DNA from 2 places in the Micromonospora sp. NPDC052213 genome. Region 1 is predicted to be linked to the other one. Evidence: riboswitches for the same ligand, from Rfam matches in the RefSeq annotation. Region 1 holds a riboswitch; the other holds the start of a gene.
What was found. A riboswitch is a leader RNA that binds a small molecule or an ion and turns the genes downstream of it on or off. The one in region 1 is predicted to bind cobalamin.
Positions count from the first base shown of each region.

Region 2: linked by a shared signal. The riboswitch ahead of AB0L34_RS07635 (ABC transporter substrate-binding protein) and the one ahead of cobN (cobaltochelatase subunit CobN) in region 1 are both predicted to bind cobalamin.

Region 1 covers NZ_JBFAVI010000083.1:11,014-18,031, forward strand. Annotated here, with positions in the region: gene AB0L34_RS20055 (VWA domain-containing protein) at 1-664, opposite strand, end outside; gene cobN (cobaltochelatase subunit CobN) at 720-4,388, opposite strand; cobalamin riboswitch at 4,755-4,884, opposite strand; gene AB0L34_RS20065 (response regulator transcription factor) at 4,992-5,648, opposite strand; gene AB0L34_RS20070 (sensor histidine kinase) at 5,641-6,792, opposite strand; gene AB0L34_RS20075 (serine hydrolase domain-containing protein) at 6,901-7,018, shown strand, end outside.
Region 2 covers NZ_JBFAVI010000019.1:12,524-19,541, reverse strand. Annotated here, with positions in the region: gene AB0L34_RS07650 (hypothetical protein) at 1-181, opposite strand, end outside; gene AB0L34_RS07645 (ATP-binding cassette domain-containing protein) at 226-993, opposite strand; gene AB0L34_RS07640 (iron chelate uptake ABC transporter family permease subunit) at 993-2,141, opposite strand; gene AB0L34_RS07635 (ABC transporter substrate-binding protein) at 2,183-3,193, opposite strand; cobalamin riboswitch at 3,222-3,405, opposite strand; gene AB0L34_RS07630 (ATP-binding cassette domain-containing protein) at 3,488-4,201, opposite strand; gene AB0L34_RS07625 (ABC transporter ATP-binding protein) at 4,198-5,265, opposite strand; gene AB0L34_RS07620 (ABC transporter permease) at 5,262-6,131, opposite strand; gene AB0L34_RS07615 (ABC transporter permease) at 6,124-7,018, opposite strand, start outside.

The DNA.
Region 1 (7,018 bases):
CGACCTCCACGGTCAGCCCGAACCGGTCCAGCAGCTGCGGGCGCAGCTCCCCCTCCTCCGGGTTCATCGTGCCGACCAGCAGGAACCGGGACGCGTGGCTGACCGAGACGCCCTCCCGCTCCACGTGGCAACGGCCCATCGCCGCGGCGTCGAGGAGCAGGTCCACCAGGTGGTCGTGGAGCAGGTTGACCTCGTCGACGTAGAGCACGCCGCGGTGGGCGGCGGCGAGCAGGCCCGGCTCGAAGGCGCGGACGCCCTCGCCGAGCGCCTTCTCCAGGTCGAGCGAGCCGACCACCCGGTCCTCGGCCGCGCCGACCGGCAGCTCCACCAGCCGGGCGGGACGCCGCTCGGCGGCCGGCCCGTCGGGGTGCGGGCCGTCCGGGCAGGACGGGTCGGGGGCGGCGGGGTCGCAGGCGAAGCGGCAGCCGGCCACCCGGTCCACGGGCGGCAGCAGCGCGGCCAGGGCCCGTACGGCCGTCGACTTGGCGGTGCCCTTCTCGCCGCGGACGAGCACCCCGCCGATCGCCGGGGAGACCGCGTTGAGCAGCAGGGCGAGCCGCATGTCGTCCATGCCCAGCACCGCGCTGAACGGGTAGGTGGTCACTGCGCCGCCTTCCGTTCGCGGCTGCGGGGCTCGCAGGACCGGCTCACTCCTCGCGCTCACTGAGTCGCCTCCGTTCGCGACTGCGGGGCTCGCAGGACCGGCTCACTCCTCGCGCTCACTGCCGTTCCTCCAGGTCGCCCTCGCTGGCCAGGTACGTCTCGCGGAGCCGGTCCAGGGTGGTCGGCTCGGGCGCGGCCCACAGGCCCCGGTCGGCCGCCTCGAGGAGCCGCTCGGTGATGCCGCGCAGCGCCCACGGGTTCGACTGCTCCAGGAACTCCCGGGTGGTCTCGTCGAAGACGTACGCGGCGGCCAGGTGCTCGTACATCCAGTCGTCGACGACGCCGGCGGTGGCGTCGTAGCCGAACAGGTAGTCCACGGTCGCGGCCAGCTCGAACGCGCCCTTGTAGCCGTGCCGGCGCATCGCGGCGATCCACTTCGGGTTGACCACCCGGGCCCGGAACACCCGCCGGGTCTCCTCGCCGAGGGTGCGGGTACGCACGTCGTGCGGCATCGCCGAGTCGCCCACGTACGCGGCCGGGGCGGCGCCGGTGAGGTGACGGACCATCGCCACCATCCCGCCGTGGTACTGGAAGTAGTCGTCGGAGTCGACGATGTCGTGCTCGCGGGTGTCCTGGTTCTTCACCGCCACCGCGATCCGGGCGAAGGAGCGTTCCATGTCGGCGCGCGCCTCCCGCCCGTCCAGCCCCCGGCCGTAGGCGTAGCCGCCCCAGACGGCGTACACCTCGGCGAGGTCGGCGTCGCTGCGCCAGTTACGGGAGTCGATCAGCGGCAGCAGCCCGGCCCCGTACGCGCCCGGCTTGGAGCCGAAGACGCGGGCGGTGGCCCGCCGCTCGTCGCCGTGCTCGGCGAGGTCGGCGGCGACGTGCGCGCGGACGAAGTTCTGCTCGGCGGGTTCGTCCAGGGCGGCGACCAGCCGCACCGCGTCGTCGATGAGCGCGACCACGTGCGGGAAGGCGTCCCGGAAGAAGCCGGAGATCCGCACGGTGACGTCGACGCGGGGGCGGCCCAGCTCGGCCGGCGGCACCACCTCGACGCCGGTGACCCGGCGGGAGCGGTCGTCCCAGGTGGGGCGGCAGCCGAGCAGCGCGAGCACCTCGGCGACGTCGTCGCCCTGGGTGCGCATGGCGCTGGTGCCCCAGACGGTCAGGCCGACGGAGCGCGGGTACTCGCCGGTGTCGGCGAGGTGCCGGGCGAGCAGCGAGTCGGCCAGGGCCACCCCGACGTCCCAGGCGTTGCGGCTGGGGATCGCCTTGGGGTCGACGGAGTAGAAGTTCCGGCCGGTGGGGAGCACGTTGACCAGGCCCCGGGTGGGCGAGCCGGACGGGCCGGGCGGCACGAACCGCCCGTCGAGCGCGCCCACCACCCGGTCGATCTCGTCGGTCGTGCGGTCCAGCCGGGGCACCAGCTCGGTGGCGGCGAAGCGGAGCACGGCGGCGGCGTCCGGGACGGCCCGGCCGGTGACCTCCTCGACCACGGCGTCGACCTTGTCGGCGTCCCAGCCGAGGGTCTCCATGCCGACGACCAGCCGGCGCGCGAGGGCCTCGATCAGGTCGACGGCGTCGGCGGCGGTGCCGGCCGGCCCGTCGACGGTGTCGGTCAGCGCCTCGGGCAGCGCCAGCCGCTGGCCCGGCGCGGCGAGCAGCGCCTGCTCGTCGAGCCCGTACGCGGCGGCGAGGGCCTGGCGCAGGCCGGGCAGGGCGCGGGCGCCGCCCCAGACCTGGGGCGCGCGCAGCACGGCGAGGACGAGGTTGACCCGGGGCTCGCCGGTGGGCGCGGCGGCGAGGATGTGCAGGCCGTCGCGGATCTGCACGTCCTTGACCTCGCAGAGGTACCCGTCGAGGTGCAGCACGAAGTCGTCGAAGTCCTCGGCGGCCGGCATGTCCTCGGCGTGCAGGTCGTGGTGCAGCTCCGCGGCGCGCACCAGGGCCCAGATCTGCGCCTGCACGGTGGGCACCTTGGCGGGGTCGAGCGCCTGCACGGTGGCGTACTCGTCGAGGAGCTGCTCCAGCTTCGCCAGGTCGCCGTACGTCTCGGCGCGGGCCATCGGCGGCACCAGGTGGTCGACGACGACGGCGTGCGCGCGGCGCTTGGCCTGGGTGCCCTCGCCGGGGTCGTTGACGATGAACGGGTAGACCAGCGGCAGGTCGCCAAGGACGGCGTCGGGGGCGCAGTCGGCGGCCAGCCCGAGACCCTTGCCGGGCAGCCACTCCAGGGTGCCGTGCTTGCCCAGGTGCACCACCGCGTCCGCGCCGAAGCCGCCGTCGGTGGCGGGCGCGGCCAGCCAGCGGTACGCGGCCAGGTAGTGGTGGCTGGGCGGCAGGTCCGGGTCGTGGTAGATGGCGATCGGGTTCTCGCCGAAGCCGCGCGGCGGCTGGATCAGCAGCACCACGTTGCCGAAGCGCAGCCCGGCCAGCACGATGTCCCCGCCGTCGGTGTAGAGCCCGCCGGGCGGCTCCCCCCAGTGGGCGAGCATCCGCTCCCGCAGTTCCGCCGGTGCCTGGTCGAACCAGCGCCGGTACGTCGCCCCGGGCACCCGCGCCTCGGCGGCGGCGAGCTGTTCCGGGGTGAGCCACTCGACGTCGTGTCCCCCGGCGGCGATGAGGGCGTGGATGAGCGCGTCCCCGTCGTCGGGCACCGGGGCGTCGCCGAGGTGGTAGCCGGCCTCGGCGAGGGCGGCGAGCAGCCGGACCGCCGAGGCCGGGGTGTCCAGGCCGACGGCGTTGCCGACCCGGGAGTGCTTCGTCGGGTAGGAGCTGAGCACGACCGCGAGCCGCTTGTCGGCGTTGGGCACGTGCCGCAGGCGGGCGTGCCGCACGGCGATGCCGGCCACCCGGGCGGCCCGCTCCGGGTCGGCGACGTAGCTGGAGAGCCCGTCGGCGTCGATCCGCTTGAACGAGAACGGCACGGTGACGATCCGGCCGTCGAACTCGGGGATGGCCACCTGCATCGCGGCGTCCAGCGGGGACAGTCCGGCGTCGCTGCCGGCCCACTGCTCGCGGGTGCTGGTGAGGCAGAGCGCCTGGATCACCGGCACGTCGAGGGCGGCGAGCGCGCCCACGTCCCAGGCGTCCTCGTCGCCCCCGCCGGAGGCGTCGGCGGCGACCGTGCCGCCGGCGGCGAGCACGGTGACCAGCAGGGCGTCGCAGCGGCCGAAGAGCCCGAGCGGTCCCGCGCCGGCGGTGAGGCCGCGCAGCGAGCCGCAGAAGATCGGCAGGGGGTTGCCGCCGGCCGCGTCGACGGCGTCGGCGAGGGCGTCGACGAAGCCGGTGTTGCCGGCGAGGGCGTGCGCCCGGTAGAAGACGATCCCGACGGTCGGCCGGTCGGGCCGCACGGGACGGTCACCGTGGACGCCGTACGTCGGGGTGGGCGCGGGCGGGGCGAACCCCTCGCCGGTGAGCAGCACCGTGTCGGAGAGGAACCGGGCGAGCTGGGCGAGGTTCCCGGGGCCGCCCTCGACCAGGTAGGCCAACGCCTGGGTGGCCACCCCGGCGGGGACGGTGGAGGCCGCCATCAGGTCCGCGTCCGGCGCGGACTCGCCGCTGAGCACGACCGTGGGCACGCCGGAGGCCAGCACCGTGGCGAGCCCGTCCGGCCACGCCTGCCGGCCGCCGAGCAGGCGTACGACCGCGAGGTCCACGCCGTCGAGCAGCGCGGGCACGGCGTCGGCGGCGACCCGGGCGGGGTTGGCGAGGCGGTAGTCGGCGCCGCTGGCGCGGGCGGCGAGCAGGTCGGTGTCGGCGGTGGACAGCAGCAGGATGCGCACGGACGGCTCCGGAGAGTGACGCCCGGATCGACGCGAGGACGATCGGGCGGTACGAGGGATGGGCGCGGTTCAGCGGGTACGGCGGGCCGGGAAGCAGCTCACCGGCGGGCCGGCGGGGTCGGGCGGCGCGGTGCGGGCGTCAGGGACGGGCGACGTGTCCGACCGCTGCGGGGCGGCCGGGGGCGGGCACAGCACGGCCGGCCGGACGCGCGGCGCGGCGGCCGGACGGGGCTGCGGAAACGCGGCTGCTCGCCGGCACGCTGGCACGGCCGGGCACGATGCGACGATGATCGTCGATGGCGGAGACGCGGTGCGTCATCGGGTCCTCCTCGGGTGTCCACGCCCTGGGGTCACTCCCGACGGCCGAAGTATCCTGGCTCCCGGATCGACGCTCACCCCCGGTCTTCCAACCGCGCACGCACGGCCGTGACTCACGAGGGGGGATCGCTCCCCGGTGACAGTGGCGGGACCGCGCCGGAATCGCACCGGCTTCCTTCACTGCCGTCAGGCCGCGAATGCTGCCACACCCCCGGTCCCCGGGTCAACGCGACGGGATCGGACGCCGACCGGGCCGGCGCGGCGTGCGCGACGGTCGACGTCACCTCACCGGTCGGCGAGCCCCGACTCGTAGCCCGCGATCACCAGTTGCGCCCGGTCGCGGACGCCCAGCTTCGTCATCAACCGGCCGATGTGCGTCTTGACGGTGCCCCGGCTGAGGTGCAGGTGCTGCTCGATCTCGGTGTTGGACATCCCACGGGTGATCAACGTCAACACCTCCCGCTCCCGCGGGGTCACCCCGTCGAGCCGTCCCGGCGCCCGTCGGGCCGCCGGCATCCGGGTGAACTCGGCGATGAGCCGACGGGTGACGCTGGGGGCCAGCAGCGCCTCGCCCGCGGCGACCACCCTGATCGCGTCGAGCAGCCGTACGGGGGACGTGTCCTTGAGCAGGAAGCCGCTCGCCCCGGCCCGCAGCGCCCGGTACACGTAGTCGTCGAGGTCGAAGGTGGTGAGGACGAGCACCCGGGGCGCGTCCCGGCCGGCGGTGACCTGCTCGGTGGCGGTGATGCCGTCCATCTCGGGCATCCGGACGTCCATCAGCACCACCTCGGGCGCGTGCGTCCTGGCGAGTTCGACGGCCGCCCGCCCGGTGCCCGCCTCGGCCACCACGGTCATTCCCGGGGTGGCGTCGACCAGCAGCCGGAGGGTGCCGCGCAGCAGCACGTCGTCGTCGGCCAGGAGCACGCGTACGGGCTCACCCATCGTCCGACACCGCCGGGGTGAACGGCAGCCGGGCGCGCACGGCGAAGCCACCGCCGGGCTCGACGCCGGCCTCCAGGGTGCCGCCGTGCATCACGGCACGCTCGCGCATGCCCCGCAGCCCGTGGCCGGGCGGCCCGACGGCGCGCCCCGACCCCCCGTCGTCGACGACGGCGACGGCCAGCACCCCGGGCTCGACCGCCACGGCGAGCCGGCAGCGGGTCGGGCCGGCGTGGCGCAGCACGTTGGTGAGTGCCTCCTGCACGATGCGGTACGCCGAGACCTGCACGGCCGCGGGCACCCGGGTCAGGTCGGCCGCCCGGTCGACGTCGACGGTGACACCGGCGGACCGGACGGCCTCGACCAGCGGGTCGAGTTCGGCGAAGCTCGGCGCGGTGTCGGCCGGGTCGCGCAGCGCGCCGAGCACGACCCGGATGTCGTCGAGCGCGCTCCGGCTGACCCGCTCGATCGTGCCCAGGGCGGCCCGGCCCTGCTCGGGATGGCTGTCCGCCAGGTGGTTGGCGACGGCCGCCTTCATGGCGATCAGGCTGAGGCTGTGCCCGACCACGTCGTGGATGTCCCGGGCGATGCGCAGCCGTTCCTCGGCCACCGCCTGGTCGGCACGCGACGCGGCGAGTTGGGCGACGTGACGTCGACGGGCGCGCACCGCGCGGGCGAGCGCCCACGAAGCGGCGACGACGGTCGCGGCGTAGAGCAGGACCGGGACCGGCGTGGCGGCGAACGACTCCTCCCCCGCCCGGGTCGGGACGATCGGCAGCCCGGGGACCGTGCCGCCCGCCAGCCCCGCGCCCGTGAGGGCGGCCAGCACCACGACGAGCGCCGACACGCCGTCCCGGGTGGAGGTGACCAGCGCGACCGGGTAGAGCGCGAACGCGACCGCGAACACCACCGCGTCGCCGGCCGCCCCGACGGCGACCGCCACCGCCCCCGCCAGCACCACGACGGCGAGCACCGGCGCCGGCCAGCGCCGGCGGACGGCGAGCGGAGCCCCGAACAGCACCGCCAGGCCACCGGCGAGCGCCGGGGCGCCGGGCGTCCGGAACACCGTGAGGAGCACGAGGGCGACGCCCACCAGCGCGTCGAACGCCATCAACTGCCGCAGCCCGAGCCGCCCCGAGGTGACCACCGGACCACCGTATCCACCGGCCGGCCGGCGGGCGTCGGACCACGGTCCGATCCCGGGTTCGGACCACGATCCGATGTGCGGGGTCCCCGACCGGCCGAGACTCCGACCATGATCACGCGACTCCTCGTCCTGGCCGGTGCCGCGGCGCTCGCCGCGTCGCCCGCCCCGGCGGCCCCGGCCGCGCCCCCGGCCGGGATCGACGCCGCCGCCGTCGACGCCGCCGTCC
Region 2 (7,018 bases), on a different contig from region 1:
CGACCAGGTTGGACTGCGCGCAGAGGTCGAGGCAGGCGCTGACGCGTACCCGGTGCGGCGCCGGCAGCGCGGCCCGCAGTCGCCGCAGCTGCGCGTCGTGGTCGACGGCGGGGTGTTTGCGCGTGCTGCCACAGCAGCAGTCCCGGCACACGGTGACCAGACAGCCCGGTGCGACGGTCATGTCCGACTCCTTGGTCCCGGTCGAGCCCGGCGGCACGTGCCGGGTCATGACGCGGGCGGGTGGTAGGTGATGGTGGGCCGCCCGGTGCCCGGGTGCGTCGCCACGTCGGCCTGGACGCCGTAGACGTCGGCGAGCAGCCCGGGAGTGAGGACCTCGGCGGGCGGGCCGGCGGCGACGACCCGGCCGGCGGCGAGGACGACCACCGTGTCGCAGAACATGGCGGCCAGGTTGAGGTCGTGCAGCGCGGCGAGGGTGGTGACCCCGGTGCGGCGGACCAGGTGCAGCAGTTGCAACTGGTGGCCGATGTCGAGGTGGTTGGTGGGCTCGTCGAGCAGCAGCAGGAGCGGTTGCTGGGCGAGCGCGCGGGCCAGCTGGACCCGCTGCCGTTCGCCGCCTGAGAGGGTGTGCCAGCGACGATCGGCGTACCCGTCGAGGTCGACCCGGGTCAGCGCGTCGGCCGCGGCGGCGCGGTCGGCGTCGCTGTCCGACCATCGCGAGCGTCGGTGCGGGGTACGGCCGAGCAGCACCACCTCCCCGACGGTGAGGTCCAGGTCGGTGTCGGCGTGCTGGGCGAGCAGCGCGGCACGGCGGGCCAGCGCGGCACGGGGCAGGGCGGCGACGTCGTCGCCACCGACGGTGACCCGTCCGCTGTCGGGCGTGGCGAGCCGGGCGACGATCCGCAGCAGGGTGGTCTTGCCGCAGCCATTGGGGCCGAGCAGCCCGACGAGGCTGCCCGCCGGCACGGCGCAGGTGACGCCGTCGAGGATCCGCCGGGCCGCGACGGCCCAGGACACGTCGGTGACGGTGAGCATCAGTCGCGCGCCTTCCGGCGCCCGGCCCACCGTCCCCGGGGCCGCCGCGAGTCTGCCGGCCGCGCCCGGTGCAGCAGGACCACGAACGCGGGCACCCCGAGCAGCGCCGTCAGCACGCCGACCGGCAGTTCCCGGGGCGCGAACAGGGTCCGCGCGGCGGTGTCCACCCAGACCATGAAGATCGCGCCGGCGAGGACGACGACGGGCAGCAGGCGCCGGTGGTCCGCGCCGGTGAGGAACCGGGCGGCGTGCGGCAGGATCAGCCCGACGAAACCCACCGCGCCGCTGATGGCGACCAGCGCCGCGGTGAGCAGCGCGGTGGCGACCAGCAGCAGCCACCGGACCCGGGTGACGGGCACGCCGAGGGTCTCGGCGGCGTCCTCGCCGAAGGCGAAGGCGTTGAGCGTGCGGGCGTACGCCGCCACGAGGGCGAGCACGGCGGCCAGCACCGGTACCGCCCAGGCCAGGGCGGCCCAGTCGACGCGGGCCAGCGAGCCGGAGAGCCAGAAGGTGATGCTCTGCGTGGCGTGCGGGTCGGCGACCCAGACGATGACGAACGACGTCGCCGCCCCGCACAGCTGCGCGACGGCGACCCCGGCCAGCACCACCCGGGTGGGCGCCAGCGCGGCCCGCCGGCCGGCCACCACCGCCACGACGGCGAACGCGGCCAGCGCGCCGGTGAAGGCGCCCCCGGTGAGCGTCGCGACCCCGCCGCCGACGCCGAGGACGAGCACCGCGACCGCGCCGAGCGACGCCCCGGAGGAGACCCCGAGCAGGTACGGGTCGGCCAGCGGGTTGCGGGTGACGGTCTGCGTCACCGCCCCGACGGCCGCCAGCCCGGCGCCCACCACCGCGGCGCCGAGCACCCGGGGCAGGCGCAGCCGCCAGACGATGTGCTCGCGCAGCAGCGGCACGTCGGCGTGGGCCAGGCCCAGGCGGTCGGCCACGACGGCCCAGACCGTCGACACGGGGATGTCGGCCGGCCCGACGGTGACGGCCGCGCCGATCGACACGACCAGACCCGCCAGCAACGTGACCAGCAGCGCGACCGTGCCCACGGGACGGGCGGGCCGGCCGCGCCGGACCCCGGAGGCGGTGGCGCCGGGGTCCGCGCCGGCCCGACCGCGCACGGCGAGGCGACGGGGCACGGCGAGACGGTGGGCCACGGCGGTACGGCGCGCCACGGCGGTCAGCGGCCCGCTCCGGCGGGAAGCTGCGCCACCCCCGCGGCGAGCGCCTCGACGCCGAGCACCGCCCGCACCCCGGCGGAGGTGGACGAGAACGGGACGACGACGAACCGCTGCCCGGCCACCGCGGGCAGGTCCCTGAGGGTGGGGTGCCGGGCCAGGAACGCCTGCTTCGCGGCGGCCGGGTCCCAGGTCGCGTCGACCAGCACGATCGCGTCGGGGTCGCGCGCGACGGCGCTCTCCCAACTGGTGTCGGCCCAGCCGCCGGCGAGGTCGCCGAAGGCGTTGTCGACCCCGACCGCCGACATGATCATGTTGGGGCTGCCGCAGCAGGCGCCCACGCTCGGGGCGTCGGTGCCGGCGTCCCACCAGAGCACGGAGACGTCCCCCCGCGTGCCGTCGAGCCTGGCGGCAGCGGCGGCGATCCGGGCGCGGTGGTCGGCGATGAGCCTCTCGGCCCGCTCCGGCACCCCGAAGACGGCCGCGACGTCCCGGATCTCGGCGAACACGTCCTCGACGGTGAGCTTCCCCGGCCGGTGCTGCTTCGGGCACCCGGCGGGTGAGAGGTAGGTGCCGATACCGAGTTCCGCCAGGGCGGCCCGGTCGCCGACGCCCTCGTCGCCGAAGGCGCTGTGGAACGAGGCGTAGACGAAGTCCGGCGCCGTCTCCAGGAGTTTCTCCTTGGCCGGGTACTTTCCGGACAGCACCGGCACCGATGCGTACGCGGCGGCGTGCTCCGGCAGGATCGCGTCGTCCAGGTACGCCGTGCCGGCCATGCGGTCGGCCAGGCCGAGCGCCAGCATGATCTCGGTGGCGGGCTGGTTCAGGGTGACCGCCCGCTGGGGCGGGGCGGCGACGGTGACCGGCGTGCCGCAGTTGGTCAGGGTGGCCGGCGCGCCGGACGCCGGGGCGGGGTCGTCGTCCGTGGCGCAGGCGCCGAGCAGGACGAGGAGGACGGACAGGGGCGCGGCTACGCGCCGGGACAGGGTGGACCGCACAGCGCGTACGCGCATCGGGACCGCCTTCCAGCACCTCGTGGACGGGTCATCGCAGTGCCGTGGCCGGTCTCCTGGCTGACGGGAGGTGCGTCCGTGGCCGGCCTTCCCAGGCGTGCGACACGCCCAGTGACCTCTGACGACGAGGGCCGCGGACTTCCCGATCACAGTGGCGAGGGCCGCACCGGTCTTCCACCGGCTTCCCGAACACCACGGCAGCGTCACCCTAGCCTGCGCCCGGCCCCGAATGCCACGGTGACGAATGCCATGGAGCGGCCTTTTCGCCACTGTGGACGGTGCGACGCGCGGCGTTCACGCCCCCGGCGGCGGCGGGAGGTCGACGACCCGGGTCGCCCAGCGGGCCATCAGGGCCGGGTCGTGGGTGATCAGCAGGACCCCGGCGCCGCGCTGTCGCTGGTAGTCGGTGATGACGGCGGCGAGGTGGGCCTGGGTGGAGGCGTCGAGCATGGCGGTGGCCTCGTCGCAGAGCAGGTAGGCCGGCCGGTGCACGAGCGCCCGGGCGAGGCAGGCCCGTTGCAGCTGCCCGTCGCTGACCGCGTGCGGGCGGCGGGCGAGCAGGTCCGCGGTGAGGCCGACGAGGTCGGCCAGCTCGGCCGCGCGGGCCCTGGCCTGCTCGGCCGGTACGCCGGTGGCGCGGAGCGGTTCGGCGACGATGTCCGCGAGGCTGAGCCGCGGGTCGGTGGCGGCGCGTGGGCTCTGGAACAGGATCGCGACGCGGGTGCGGACGGCCGCCGGCAGCCGGTGGCGGACTCCGGCAACCCGGTGGCCATCGAGGGTGACGTGCCCGGCGTCGGGGGCGTGCAGCAGGGCGAGTACCCGGGCCAGGGTGGACTTGCCGCTGCCCGAGGGCCCGTGCAGCCCGACCGTCTCGCCGGGGGCGACGTGCAGGTCGACGCGGTCGAGAACGCGCTGTCGACCGTAGGCGACGGTGACCTGGTGGGCGGCGAGCGCGGTGGCGGTCGCCTCCGGTCCGACGTGTCGACGGGTGGCCGTGGTCGTGGTCATGCCGGCGCTCCGACGGGCAGCGGGTGGTGGCAGGCGACCTGGCCGGAGCCGTCCACGACCGGGGTGGGCGGCGTACGGCAGATGTCGGTGGCGCGGTCGCAGCGCGGGGCGAAGGCGCAGCCGGCGGGCAGGTCGGTGAGCATCGGCGGGTGGCCGGGCACGGGGCGGAACGCCCGCTCGGGCAGGGCGTCGAGCAGGCCGGCGGTGTAGGGGTGGGCGGGCGCGGCGAACAGCGCCTCGGTGGGCCGGCGCTCGACGACCCGGCTGGCGTACATGACGGCGACGGTGTCGGCGACGCGGCGGGCGGCGGCCAGGTCGTGGGTGATGAGCAGGACGGCGTTGCCGGCGTCGCAGCGGCGGCGCAGCAGGTCGAGGGTGTGGTCGACCAGGGGCCGGTCGAGGCCGGTGGTGGGTTCGTCGGCGAGCAGCAGCGGTGGGTCGGGGGCGAGCGCGAGGGCGGTGGCCAGGCGTTGCGCCATGCCGCCGGACAACTCGTGGGGGTAGCGGTCGAGGTCGGCGGGGTCGAGCCCGACGTCGGCGGCGACCCGCTCGGCCGCCGAGGGCGCGTCGCGGCGGGCGTGCCCGTGGGCGCGCAGGGTCTCCGCCAGCAGCCGCCGGCCGGTGCGTACGGGGGTCAGTGCGGTGGCGGGGCTCTGCGGCACCAGCCCCACCGCGCGGCCGCGTACGGCGCGGGCGAGGTGGCGCTCGGTGCAGCCGATCAGGTCGACCTGGTCCCCGCCGGGCGGGCGCAGCCGGGCGTGGCCCGTGACGGTGGCGTTGCCGGGGAGCAGGCCGAGCAGGGCGTGGGCGAGCACCGACTTGCCGCAGCCGGACTCCCCCACCACGGCCACCAGTTCGCCGGGGTGGACGGTCAGGCGCAGGTCGGTGACGGCCCGCACCACGGCGTCGCGGAGCTGGAAGCGGACGGTCAGCCCGTCGACCTCCAGCAGGGCGGGACGAGGACCGGCGGCGGTGCCGGCCGTGGTGGTGGCGGTGCCGGCGGTGCCGGGCGTGGCGTCGCCGGTGGCGGCCGTGGCGGCGCGGGGCTCGCGGGTGGTGGTCACAGGTGCAGCTCCGCTCGTACGCGCGGGTCGAGGCGGTCGCGCCACCGGCCGGTGAGGGTGGCCAGGGCCAGCGTGACGACGACGAGGAGGAGGCCGGGGACGAGGCTGGCCCACCAGGCGCCGGTGAGCAGGGACCGCTGCCCGTCGCTGATCATGTTGCCGATGGAGGCCAGGTGCGGGGGCAGGCCGAGACCGAGGAAGGACAGCGCGGTCTCGTGCCAGACGGCGTGCGGCACCATCAGCGTGGTGGCCAGGGCCAGCCGGGGCAGCACGTGCGGGAGCAGGTGCCGGGTGATCACCCGCGCGCGGCTGGCGCCGCCGGCGATCGCGGCGTCGACGAACGGCCGGGTGCGCAGGCTGAGCAGCTCGGAGCGGACGATGCGGGCGGTGGACAGCCAGTGCGTCAGCCCGATCGACACGATCACCGCGCCGAGGCTGGGGCGCAGCATCGCGACGATGAAGATGCCCAGCAGCAGGTGCGGCAGCGCCGCGATGGTGTCGACGACCCGCATCAGCACCCGGTCGACCCAGCCGCCGAGGGTGCCGGCGACCGCCCCGACGAGGCCGCCGATGACGGTGGCCACGAGCGCGGCGACCGCGCCGACGAGCAGGGAGACGCGCAGGCCGTAGAGGCTGCGGTGGGCCACGTCGCGGCCCAGGTCGTCGGTGCCGGCCGGGTGCGCGGCCGAGGGTGCGAGCCGGGTGCGCGCCAGGTCGACGGCGCTCTCGTCGAGCGGCCACAGGACGGGGGCGAGCAGGCAGGCGGCGACCGCGCCGACGAGCACGGCCCAGGCGACGGCGGCACCGGCCCGGCCGGCACGCGGCTTGGGCCGCCGGACGCGGGTGGGGCGGGCGAGGTCAGTCATCGAGGCGTACCCGGGGATCGGCGGCGGTGTAGGCGAGGTCGGTGGCCAGGTTCGCGGCCAGCACCACGACGGTGGTGGCGAGGGTGGTCGCGGCCAGCAGCGGGAAGTCGCTGCCCAGCGCGGCCTGCACCGTCACCGCGCCGAGACCGGGCAGGGAGAACACGGTCTCGACCAGGACGGCGCCCCCGATCAGCTCCGGCAGGTGGGTGCCGACGAGGGTGAGGAACGGCAGCAGCGCGGTGCGCAGGGCGTGGCCGAACAGGACGGTGCGGCCGGGCAGGCCCCGGGCCCGGGCGGCGAGGACGTGGTCGTCGCGGAGGCTCTCGGCGACGGCGTCGCGGATGAACAGGACGAACCACGGCGCCTGGGCGACCGCCAGCACCGTCACCGGCAGGACCAGGTGCCGGGCCACGTCGGCGGGATCGGTGGAGGTGGCGGTGACGTCGGTGAGCCCGCCCGCCGGCAGCCAGCCGAGGGTCAGGGCGAACAGGGCGATCGCGGCCAAACCGATCCAGAACACCGGCATGGACTGCACCGCGTACGCGCCGGCGCGCAGCGCCCGGTCGAACCAGCCGCCGCGCCGGTACGCGGCCAGGGTGCCCAGCAGCAGGCTCGCCACGAGGACGAGGGCAAGGGCGGCGCCGACGAGCAGCAGGGTCCAGCCGGCGCGGGCGGCCAGCACGGAGGTGACGGGTTCGTGCCGGCTGGTCGACCAGCCCAGGTCACCCTGGAGCAGGTTGCCCACCCAGCGGAGGTACTGCACCGGCAGCGGGTCGTCGACCCCCCAGTTGGCGCGGATCTGCGCCAGGTTCTCCTCGCTGGTGGTGAACGCCGCCGCGCCCGCGTACTGGTGGGCGGGGTCGATCGGCGAGGCCGCGCCGAGGGCG